2 regions of the Labrenzia sp. R5_0 genome follow, and region 1 is predicted to be linked to the other one. Evidence: predicted binding sites of a transcription regulator. Region 1 holds the regulator's gene; the other holds the start of a gene.
The links. Region 1 encodes LexA, which represses DNA repair genes until DNA is damaged. Its sites were predicted from a motif close to TGTTCNNNNTGTGTTCNG; they were not measured.

Region 1 (5,986 bases):
AACCGGCCGCCCGAAGGCGGTTGTCCTCAGTCACGGGCAGATCGGATTCGTTTGCGTCAACTACATGGCAGACCTGTTGCCCGGGACGACGGAGCGCGATGCGTCGCTGGTCATAGCTCCATTGTCACACGGTGCAGGGTTGCAACTGATTGCCCAGCTATCAGTTGGTTCCACACATGTTCTCCTGCCCGGAGGTGGCTTCAATCCTTCGACTGCATTCGAGTTGATCGAAAAACACAAGGTCAGCAATCTCTTCACCGTTCCCACAATCGTCAAACGCCTGGTGGAAGACCCTTCTGTTGATCAGTACGATCACTCGAGCCTTCGTCACGTCATATATGCGGGGGCTCCCATGTACAGGGAGGACCAGAAGCTGGCACTCCAGAAATTGGGGCACGTTCTGGTTCAATACTACGGACTTGGCGAGGTCACCGGAAACATCACCGTGCTACGGCCACAGGATCATTTTCTGGAGGATGGACCTGAGACACGCAGCGGCACCTGCGGTACGGAGCGCACAGGTATAGAGGTTTCGATCCAGGACGAGGAAGGCAATCACCTGCCCCCCAATGAAACGGGTGAAGTCTGCGTCATCGGTTCGGCAGTCTGTGCTGGCTATCTGGAAGACGAAGACGCCAACCAGAAGTCTTTCCGGAACGGCTGGTTCCGCACCGGAGACATCGGTCACATGGATGAACAGCGCTACCTCTTCCTGACAGGCCGAGCGTCGGACATGTACATTTCTGGTGGCTCCAACGTCTACCCGAAGGAAGTCGAGGAAGTGCTGCTTACACATCCGGATATTTCCGAGGTCGCAATTCTCGGCATTCCGGACAGGCAATGGGGCGAAGTCGGCCTAGCCGTTTGTGTGGCTGCCCCGGACAAGTCACCTGACCCTCAGGAACTCAGCGACTATCTGAATGGCAAGATCGCCCGCTACAAGATGCCTGCACGTTATCTCTTCATTCCCGCAATGCCGACAAGTGCCTATGGCAAGATCACCAAGAAACTGGTGCGGGAGCATTTGACCGAGAAAGGCCTGTTGTGAGACGGCCCGCCCCCAGATCTCTGTCCGACATTCGTCATCCCGGCCCTTGTGCCATCAATCGGCTCCCCCATGCCAGATGTCTGGCGAAACCATTGGAAATCTCCCTGGCAGAGCAAACTCCCTTGCTGGAGACGCTGGGCCGCTTCGCCACGCACCAAGGACTGAGCTCCGCCGTTCTCGATCTTTCCGGGCTGATGCTCGAAGCGTTCGACTTTGTGATGCCTGCCTGTGCAATCGATGACCGACATGCAGCCTGGTACAGCGACACGCACTCCTCGAAAGGCGCAACGCTTGAGTCCGCAGTTGCCATTCTCGGGATACGAGATGGTGAATGGTTCGCTCATGTACACGCTTATTGGCATGAGGAAGAAGTCGAGCACCTTGGCCACTTACTGCCGCATACGCTGAAGGTTGCGCATCAGGGGGCCATCAAAGGGTACGGCCTGCAAGGCGCAGCGTTCGTGGCATCGCTGGATCCGGAAACCGAATTCACGCTGTTTCGTGTGCAACAGGATGACGAACAGTCACGGACAACCGACTACAATGCGCTTATCACCACACTCGCTCCGTTTGCCGACCTGACGGACAGCATCCAAGAACTCGCAAAAGAGCTGAAAGCACCCTCCTACGAAGTCTATGGACTGGGCAGTCTGGCCGGAGCAGCGTTCCGCGACGCCCAGCCGATGACAGGTCTGATCTCCGAGATACTCCTGACTGAAAACGCTGGCGCGAAACCGGAGCAAGAGCTTTGCGTCCCAATCCGCGCCGTTGATCTCGAAGGTGGACTGCATCGGGGCATTCTCACCGCTGGTGGCGCGCCGACTTTGATCACCTGTGAACTGCTGATCCTGACCGGATCGAAGGACGACCTGAATCCAATATCGGAGACGGATTGAATACGGCAACTTGTTCGAAGCCAAGAACAGTAAGAGAACATTTACCCTTGCAGAACACAATGAGAACAGGTACCATGTTCTTGATTTGTACCAGATGTTTTCTCGGTCAGGGGACGCCTACATGCTGACGCGCAAGCAGTACGAACTGCTCATGTTCATTCACGAAAGACTGAAAGAAACCGGTGTGCCGCCGTCTTTCGACGAAATGAAGGACGCGCTCGACCTGCGCTCCAAGTCCGGCATTCACCGCCTGATCACCGCGCTTGAAGAACGTGGCTTCATCCGGCGCCTGCCGAACCGGGCCAGAGCCATGGAAGTTGTTCGTCTTCCGGACTCCATCGCACCCGGCCTGGGCGCTCCACGGCCAAGAGGCAGCTTCTCACCTGAAGTCATTGAAGGCTCACTCGGCAAACCGGAGCCGGAAAAAGCTGCACCAGTGCCGGTGTCCAGTGTTACGGAAATCCCCGTCATGGGCCGCATCGCCGCCGGCGTGCCCATCGAGGCAATTCAAACACACAGCCACTCCATCACAGTGCCGCAGGACCTGCTTGGTCGCGGGGAACACTACGCGCTGGAGGTTCGTGGTGATTCCATGATTGAGGCCGGCATTCTGGACGGTGATACCGTTCTTATCCGCCGGACCGACAGTGCCGACAGTGGCGACATCGTTGTTGCACTCGTGGACGATGAAGAAGCCACCTTGAAACGGCTGCGCAAGAAAGGCGCTTCCATCGCTCTTGAAGCAGCCAACCCGGCATATGAAACCAGGATCTTCGGTCCCGGCCGCGTTCGTGTTCAGGGCCGCCTCGTTGCCCTGTTTCGTCAGTATTGACCAGTCACTCCTCTGCGCGCGCTTCGGCCACCGAGGCGCGCTCGGCTAGACGCAGGCTGTCTCTCGTTACCGTACCCTGATGATGCCAGGGGCGCGGTGGGTCCGGGATGGCAAACTTCAGTTTCCCGATTTTCAGATTTTCGTTTGGCGGATGGCCCGGTGCACTGGCACCGCTCGTAGCATTTGCGGCCTCGCTGAAATCACCGGGCGATAGCCAGATGGAGACGGCGCCACGTTCGGTGCGCGTACCGTGATCCAGAACGAGGGCTGCACCGCAGCTCTCCGGAGCGACAAGATCGGTCACGACCAAATCGGCATATCGGCAATCCAGCTGAAACGCTTCAAATGTCTTTGGCTGCGCGATTGCAAGAAACGATTGCCTGCCATCCAACCGTTCTGCGTCCTCAGAATTGACGTACGCCCTGATGACACAACCGTCGTCATCGCAATTTCTTTGAGGCGATTTTATCTTGCGCGACAAGATCGCATCATTCCTCACTCCTTCCGACTGCAGCCAGAGATCACTTGCAAACGATCTCCCCCTAGCTGCGTAACGCAAAGTTCCCGTTTCATCGCGGGCAGCTATTCGAGAGCCGCTTGCAGCAATCTGGATATCCGGAGGCCGGCTGGTGAGAACAATCAATATTCCTGCGACGAGAGGCACTCCTGCGAGCACACGCTTTCTGCCAGGCACCAACAATCCGGCAAATAATGCTGATAGCAACAGCAATGCAGCAGCCCCGTCGAGCCTTCCGGAAGTTCCGCTGCCGGCATCAAGGGCCGCAGTAAAGGAGGCAACCTTCAACAGAAGTGAAACTCCGAAAGACATGACAGCCAGAGGGAGAACTGCAAGGCCGAAGGGCATCAGAACGAATGCAAGTACTCCCATCGGCATCACAACAAGTGAAAACACCGGCATTCCCAGCAAGTTGCCGACTAAGCCATAGGGCGCGATGCGGCTGAAGTGATGAGCTCCTATAATGCCGGTCGCCAGCCCTGCGACCAATGCGGTGACGAACAACCCTGCAACCCACTTGCCGAGGTAAAGACAAGTCGCCATGCCCCATCCGGACACTCTTTCACCAGATGACAGGGAATGATCTCGCTGCCGCCACAGGTCATATACGGCGACCAGGCAGATCACGGCAGCGAAGGACATCTGGAAGCCGGGAAAAAACAACCGCTCAGGAGCAATCAGCAAGAGCACAAGGCCAGCCAACGCTACGCTTCGCAGGGTCAGGCCGCGTCGCCCCACCAGAATTCCGACAAAGACAATCGCAATCATCAGGAACGATCGTTGCGTCGCAACCGCACCACCGGACAGAAGCAGATAAATAACTGCAGCACCAAGAGCTGAAAGCGCGGCCCATTTGTGCACCGGCCACCTGAGCGTCAGGATCGGCACCAAGGAAAAGAGCAGCAAGACCGCCCCATAGGCGCCGCCGGCAAAGAGCGCCATATGCAGTCCGGAAATTGCAAGAATGTGAGCCAGTCCGGCGGCCCGCAAAATCTCTTCCTGCTCTTCGGTTATTCCGCTGCGGTCTCCAACCAGAAGAGCAACGATCAGTGCGGTTTCCGGCCCTTCCGAAAGATTGCCCCTGATACGCTCCGCGAGGTCTATTCGAAGCTTGGCAACGGCAACGGCTGGGCGAAATTCATTTCCAGCCTCCTCAGCCTCGATGACCTCGGGAGACCCGAAACTGAAACCCGTCGCACCTATCTGCTGAAAGAAGGCCCGGAAGGAATAATCGTATCCTCCTGGAAAGACGGGACCCGCGGGGGGAAACAGCCGCGCACTGACGCTCACGGTGCGCCCCACTTCAATGTCGCTTCCCGCCGGAACGCGCAAGCGCACCTTGGCAGGAAACTCGCCCCCCTCGACGGGACGCCCATTGACCGAGGAAACGGCCAGCACGATCCGGTGACCGGCTGCCCCGCTGTCAATCTCTTCTATGTAGCCAGCCAGATCCGCGTTCATCTGTTCGGCAAGGCGCGGCGCCGAAACATATGCCGTTCGAAGACTGGAGGCTGCCAGTCCGGCAAAGAATGCCAGGAAGAGAACGACGGAAACCGCCACCGTGCCGCGCAGCTTCACACGCCAGAGTACCGCGCTTACCAGCACGACCAGAACTCCCAACAGAACCCAGGAAGGTTCTTCAGGCAACCAAACGTAAACACCAATTCCCGCAGCAAACGCGAAGGCACACCACAACAGCCCTTGCGAATCCCAAAGACGATCTGCTGACGCATTGTGAGCAGAATAAGTGTGACCAGCGCCCGCTGGCCTTGAACGCCGTTTCTCACGCACTTCAGGCGTGAGCACGGCAGGTGATAAATCCTCACGCTCAACATCAAGGGTTGCCGTTTGCGACCGGCCGACAGAAATATCGAGCGGACCGGACCGTGACGTCACTTCAGCTCCTCATTTTGGTCCAAGAAATGGCCGGAGCCCCTATTTAGCCTCGCCAAAGCCTGTGCTAAGACCGCGCCACCAATTCGGCGCGCTCCGCGCCGTCATACTGACAGAGACTTTCATAAAGCACCATGGCACAGAACATCGTCACGCGCTTCGCCCCGTCCCCGACCGGGTTCCTGCATATCGGCGGCGCCCGCACCGCGCTCTTCAACTGGCTCTTCGCGCGTCATCACGGCGGCAAGATGCTGCTGCGGATCGAAGATACGGACCGGGCTCGCTCCACGCAGGAAGCGGTGGACGCATTGATTGACGGCCTGTCCTGGCTAGGGCTCGACTGGGACGGAGACCCGATCTCCCAGTTTTCCCGTGTTGAGCGCCACAAGGAAGTGGTCGAGGAAATGCTGGCCAACGGCACCGCCTATCGCTGCTACAGCACCCCGGAAGAGCTCGACGCCATGCGCGAGAAAGCCCGCGCCGAGGGCAAGCCGCCTCGCTATGACGGGACATGGCGCGAGCGAGACGCCTCCGAAGCCCCGGCCGGCGTTGACCCAGTCATCCGCATCAAGGCCCCTCAGGAAGGCGAGACGGTGGTCGACGATCTCGTACAGGGTCGCGTCGTGATCCCGAACAAGGACCTTGATGACTTCGTACTGATGCGCTCCGACGGGACGCCGACTTATATGCACGCTGTTGTGGTGGACGATCACGACATGGGCATCACGCACGTCATCCGCGGCGTCGATCACTTGACGAATGCAGCTCGCCAGACGCTCATCTTCAAGGCTCTGGGATGG
Region 2 (5,986 bases), on a different contig from region 1:
GAAACATTCACGTTCTGGGACTATCAGGCAGGTGCCTGGCAAAAGAACAATGGCATTCGGATCGATCATATTCTGATGTCGCCGCAGGCAACAGACCGGTTCTCAGGCTGCGGTATCGACAAGCACGTGCGCGGTTGGGAAAAGCCGTCGGATCATGTGCCCGTCTGGGTAAAGCTGGCTGCTTGAGACTGAATCTGTCTCCAGAAATCCAACTCCATTGCTGATGCAGGCGTGAAGCGCGGTGCGTGCCCGGAAACCGGGCTTGCAGTCGGCTGACGTCATGGTAAGCTTTTTTCCATCATGGGATGACGCTCAGCCGACCAACATCCGCGACGGCGACATGCGGAAAGGACATACCGGTAACGACTTCGATTGCCGGTCGTTCGGTCTTTACTGTCACCGCATGGTTGATTTTCGGTCTGGTTCTTGGGCCGGGCAGCGCGGCTCTGGCGCAAGACGTCTCGTGTACCTGCCGATACCAGGGCGAGAAATACGGCGTAGGTGAATCTATCTGCCTGAAGAGCCCGTCCGGGCTGCGAATGGCGACTTGCGAAATGGTGCTGAACAACACGTCCTGGCAAATCAGCAACGCGCCTTGCCCACTGACCCAAATTCAAAGCCCTGCGATCGATAAATTCACGACCAATCGTCCGACGACACCAGCTCATCCTTCAGGTTGAAGATCACTCGCAAGATAAAGCTGATTTTCTGCAGCCTTGGCACGCTCCTGCTTCGAACCCGAGCAGAGCTGGCACGGCATTTGCGAGAGCCATTGAAGACGGACGACCACATCCACCTGGTGCTCAGATCGGGCTCTCGAGCTTGAGGTTATTGTGCGGGCAACTGCTGTGCTGTGAGCACGTCCGGGCGATTTTGCTTCAACCATCCGTCAGCCATTGATCTGGCCATCTGCCTGACTGGTTCGGGCGAAACCGCGAAATACTGCTCGTGCATGGAATGGATCCAGCTGGCATCCGTTCCCTTGGCCTGTTCCCGGGCAACGGTCATCCACATCAGGCCGCGAGCTTTTTTCTTGTCCGAAGTACCGAGTGCATAGAGCGTTTCACCAAGGCGTGCCTGGGCGCCAACATGCCCCTTGAGCGCGGCAAGATTGTACCAACGAACAGCCATGCGGCTGTTGTTTTCCTGGTACATGCGGCCAAGTTCATACTGGGCATCGGCATCGCCGAAATAGGACGCGGCATGCGTGAAGATCTGACGGGCACGCGATTCATTCTTGGGCACAGCGCCGTCGATGCCGTTCAGATAGTAGGAACCGAGCGCAACGAAGGCGCTTGAGACGAAGGGAGCATCCGGTGCATCGGGACGATCTTCACCGTGCTCACGAACAATCTGGCTGTAATATTCGAAGGCCTTGAGGTCGTCTTCCTTGACGCCGTCGCCGGAGGCATACATTTCACCCAGCTTCCAGGCGGCCATGGGCTGACCGTTTTCGGCGGCATACTGCAGCGAACCAAGCGCAGCGGCCTTGTCGCCGGAATAATATTGGCGGGCACCGGCCCGCAGTGCTTCAGACGGGGAAAGATCGTTCGGACCGATCGCCCGTGCAGGCGCCGGCTGACCGTCAAAGGCGGCCACAGGCCCTGTCAGGCCGATCAGGATCAACGCACCGAGCACGGTTCCGGCTCTTCCCATGCGTTGAAGCTTTGTGCTGTTCTTAGGCATCCCAGTCACACTATTATCCGTCGGCAACGAAACAGATCCCCGACGGACTTTCTTGTTTTTTGTCCGCGCCAAGCGCATTTTCTGTCTCTTCGGCCCCAAAGCATATGCCTGCAGGACCCACTGTTTCGGAGTGGCCTAAATTGGCCGATCATTTCGTCTTAAGTTGGGCCATACGACGCCGAAATAAGACCATTTCCTGACACTTTTGTCCGGACTGTGAACCACTTCAGGAGTTGATCCCGATCTGGTCGTCCCAGACATTAGCGTAACGGGTGACGGGCAAACATGGCCGAACAGGGGCAACGGCGGCAAACCGGGGCCCTGCAAATGACTCTGTCAGTAACTGTTGCGGAATTGGCACATATTGTGACCGCTCCTCTCCCATTCAAGACCCTTATTTCAACACAGGCGGGTTGATGATGTGTTTCCAGATCGGTTTTTTGGGCCCCGGGCTGTTGAAAACGGGGGCTTTTGGCCAATTACCTTTGCCGTTCTATCTTTGTCCTTCAAACTGAGACATGATTCGGTGTAGGTAACAGCGCTGAGTTTGTAGAAACTGTGACCCAAGACCCATCAGGCGATACGGAATGAGCGCAAAAGACGATCTGTTTGCAGGCAACGCGGCGGTCTCTGCCCCAATGACACAAGATGAGCCCGCCCCAGCTCCGCAAAAGCCGCGTCCCGTTGCGCCTGTCGCGGTCAGCGACGATTATTCAGCGGCCGACATCGAAGTTCTCGAAGGGCTCGAGCCGGTTCGGCGCCGGCCAGGCATGTATATCGGCGGCACTGACGAAAAGGCGTTGCATCACCTCTTTGCCGAAGTGATCGACAACTCCATGGATGAGGCGGTTGCCGGCCATGCGACGTGGATCGACGTGTCGCTTTCCAGCGATGGCTATCTGACGATCACCGACAACGGCCGCGGTATTCCTGTCGACCCTCACCCGAAGTTCAAGGACAAGTCCGCACTCGAAGTGATCATGACGACGCTGCATGCGGGCGGCAAGTTCGACAGCAAGGTCTATGAGACCTCTGGCGGTCTGCACGGTGTCGGCATTTCCGTGGTCAATGCGCTGTCAGAGGAACTGATTGTAGAGGTCGCACGCAGCCGCAAGCTCTATCGCCAGATTTTCCGCCGCGGTCACGCCCAGGGTCCTCTCGAGCTTGTTGGCGACACCCAGAACAGACGCGGGACCCAGGTCAGCTTCAAACCAGACGATCAAATCTTCGGCAAAGGCGCTAAATTTGTCCCGGCGCGCCTTTTGAAGATGGCACGGTCCAAGGCCTATCTCTTTGGCGGTGTCGAGATCCGCTGGCACTGCGCACCTGAATTGCTGTCTGAAAAGGACGAGACACCGGCCGAGGCCGTGTTTCACTTCCCCGGTGGTCTTCGCGACTTTCTCAACGAGAGACTGACCAAGGAACGCCGTGTCGTCGACGACGTGTTCTTCGGCCGCACCGACAACGCCGGCAAACACGGGTCCGTTGAATGGGCCGTGAGCTGGTTTGCCGGCGACGGCTTTGTCAGTTCCTACTGCAACACCGTGCCGACACCGGAAGGCGGAACTCACGAAGCGGGTTTCCGATATGCCCTGCTGCGCGGCCTCAAGGCATATGGCGAACTGACAAACAACAAGAAGGCATCCATCATCACCGGCGATGATGTGATGACATCAGCCGGCGGAATGCTGTCCGTCTTCATCCGTGAGCCTGAATTCGTCGGCCAGACCAAAGACAAACTGGCGACCAACGAAGCCACGCGCATTGCGGAGACGGCTGTCCGAGATGCATTTGACCATTGGCTGACAGCCTCCCCCAACCAGGCAAACAAGCTTCTGGAGTGGGTGATCGATCGCGCGGATGAGCGCTTGCGCCGTCGCCAGGAAAAAGACGTCGCCCGCAAGACAGCCGTGCGCAAGCTGCGCCTCCCGGGCAAACTTGCCGACTGCTCGGCAAACCAGTCCGATGGCACCGAACTCTTCATCGTTGAGGGTGACTCGGCAGGTGGCTCGGCCAAACAGGCGCGCAACCGTTCCAACCAGGCCGTCTTGCCGTTGCGCGGCAAGATCCTGAACGTCGCAAACGCCGGCCGCGACAAACTCGTTGCCAACCAGCAGCTTGCCGATCTCATCCAGGCCCTTGGCTGCGGCACGCGCTCCCAATACCGGGAAAGTGACCTGCGGTACGAGAAGATCGTCATCATGACGGATGCTGACGTCGACGGTGCCCACATTGCATCACTTTTGATTACTTTCTTTTACCGCGAAATGCCGGAGCTAATCCGTGGCGGCCATCTCTTCCTGGCCGTGCCACCACTCTATCGTCTCAGCCAGGGGGGGAAGACCCTCTATGCACGCGACGATGCCCATAAAGACGAATTGATGGAGACCGTCTTCAAGGGTAAATCCAAGGTGGAAATCGGCCGTTTCAAGGGTTTGGGTGAAATGTTGCCGGCTCAGCTGAAGGAAACGACGATGGATCCGTCCAAGCGGACCATGCTGAAGGTCGTTGTCGAAGAAGAAGCTGTAACAGACACCAACGACACCGTTGAACGGCTGATGGGCAACAAGCCGGAAGCGCGCTTCCGGTTCATTCAGGACAACGCTGAATTCGCTGAGGATCTTGATATTTAGCCGCAACAGCAGGTATTTTGATCTATATCTTTTTTTGAAGAGGTTGGGCGGGCGTATATTTTTGCCCGCACTGCCTATTTGACCGGTCGGAAACGTAGCATGTTAAACCGGATGTATTCGATACTGGACAGACGGCTTCGCCCCTTGCGAAATCATGTCTTCCTGGCTTTTCCCAAGCACAAGATCGCCTTTGCCCGTATCGCAGAACCTGCTTTTCAACTTCTGCGCCCGGTTCTTCATTGCCTTGCCGGTACCGACAAGCTCAAGGCCCTTTCCGGTTTTGATCTTCGGACCGCCGCCACGGAACGGCTGCTCTTCCATGGGAATGTGGAGTTACTGACAGCACGCGAACTCAAGCGGCGGCATCCCGAAATGAAAGTCGCGGCCTGGGTCCAGGATCCGATGCATCGGTTGGCCTACTGTTATGAGAAAGTCATCCTGAGTGCCGATCCGCTTCCGGCCTATTATGAAGAGCGCCAGTTCAATCAGGACATGACACCTCAGGAGTTCGTGTCACACGTAGCGTCGATCTCGGACCTGGAAGCAGACAATCTGTTTCGCAGCCAGACAGCTGCCCTCACCTACAAAGGTATGTTGACGGCCGATCTGATCTTGCAGCTTGAAGATTTCGACCAGTCATTCGCAACTTTTCTTTCGGAAAGCTCTCTCAGGTTCCGCACGAAATCTCCTGTCGCGTATCACGTGGACAATTTTGTCGGCAGGGACACGCTGCTGTCCTTTACCGAAGACAGCCTGGTTCAGCAGCTGCGGCGGCGCTACAAGTCAGACTACGACCTGTTCTACAAACCGGCGGCTCTTTCTGCCTGACGCTGCGCAATTTTACGTATCGAATACCGGCTGAAGCGATACTTTCGGAAACACATACCTTCGTTTGCGCCTGCATTTTGGGCAACGCATACTGATTTTCCAGCCGATTTCATGAACCAACTTGGTTGCACTATTAACTGAGATGGCAAATCGTACTCGGAATTACTCGATTTTCTTGAGATTTTACCTCTCAAGCGCATTGACACCTGAGCGCATGAATGTAGGGTGTGCGCACATTGGCACCGGCGGTTCCCACGGCGCCGCCGATTAACAATCACAACATTCGGGCAAAGCGCTCCATGGCATTTAATACTCTCGGTCTTAGCGAGAAGGTCCTCGCTGCAGTTGAAGCAGCAGGTTATAAGGAACCCACGGCAATCCAGTCGGGAGCCATTCCGCAGGTGCTTGAGCGCCGCGACATCCTTGGCATTGCCCAGACCGGAACCGGCAAGACCGCAAGTTTCACACTGCCCATGCTGACGTTGCTCGAAAAAGGCCGCGCTCGTGCGCGGATGCCGCGCACGCTCATCCTGGAACCGACGCGCGAACTCGCTGCGCAGGTTGAAGAGAATTTCGCCAAATATGGCACCAACCATAAACTCAACGTCGCCCTGCTGATCGGCGGTGTCTCCTTTTCCGACCAGGACAAGAAGCTCGACCGTGGCACAGATGTTCTGATCGCGACGCCTGGCCGTCTGCTTGATCACTTCGAGCGCGGTAAGCTGTTGTTGCAGGGCGTTGAAATCCTTGTCATCGACGAAGCCGATCGTATGCTCGACATGGGCTTCATTCCGGATATCGAGCGGATCTGCAAGCTGATCCCGTTCACCCGTCAGACT

Region 2: a site for LexA is predicted at 2,176-2,193, ahead of parE (DNA topoisomerase IV subunit B). Genes of this name have one in related genera too.

What each region holds. Positions count from the first base shown of each region.
Region 1 covers NZ_JAGHRK010000007.1:124,591-130,576, reverse strand. Annotated here, with positions in the region: gene J7447_RS27195 (acyl-CoA synthetase) at 1-1,048, shown strand, start outside; gene J7447_RS27190 (hypothetical protein) at 1,141-1,944, shown strand; gene lexA (transcriptional repressor LexA) at 2,066-2,776, shown strand; gene J7447_RS27180 (ComEC/Rec2 family competence protein) at 2,781-5,084, opposite strand; gene gltX (glutamate--tRNA ligase) at 5,321-5,986, shown strand, end outside.
Region 2 covers NZ_JAGHRK010000001.1:1,767,675-1,773,660, reverse strand. Annotated here, with positions in the region: gene xth (exodeoxyribonuclease III) at 1-186, shown strand, start outside; gene J7447_RS08135 (tetratricopeptide repeat protein) at 829-1,686, opposite strand; gene parE (DNA topoisomerase IV subunit B) at 2,274-4,319, shown strand; gene J7447_RS08125 (sulfotransferase family 2 domain-containing protein) at 4,419-5,147, shown strand; gene J7447_RS08120 (DEAD/DEAH box helicase) at 5,447-5,986, shown strand, end outside.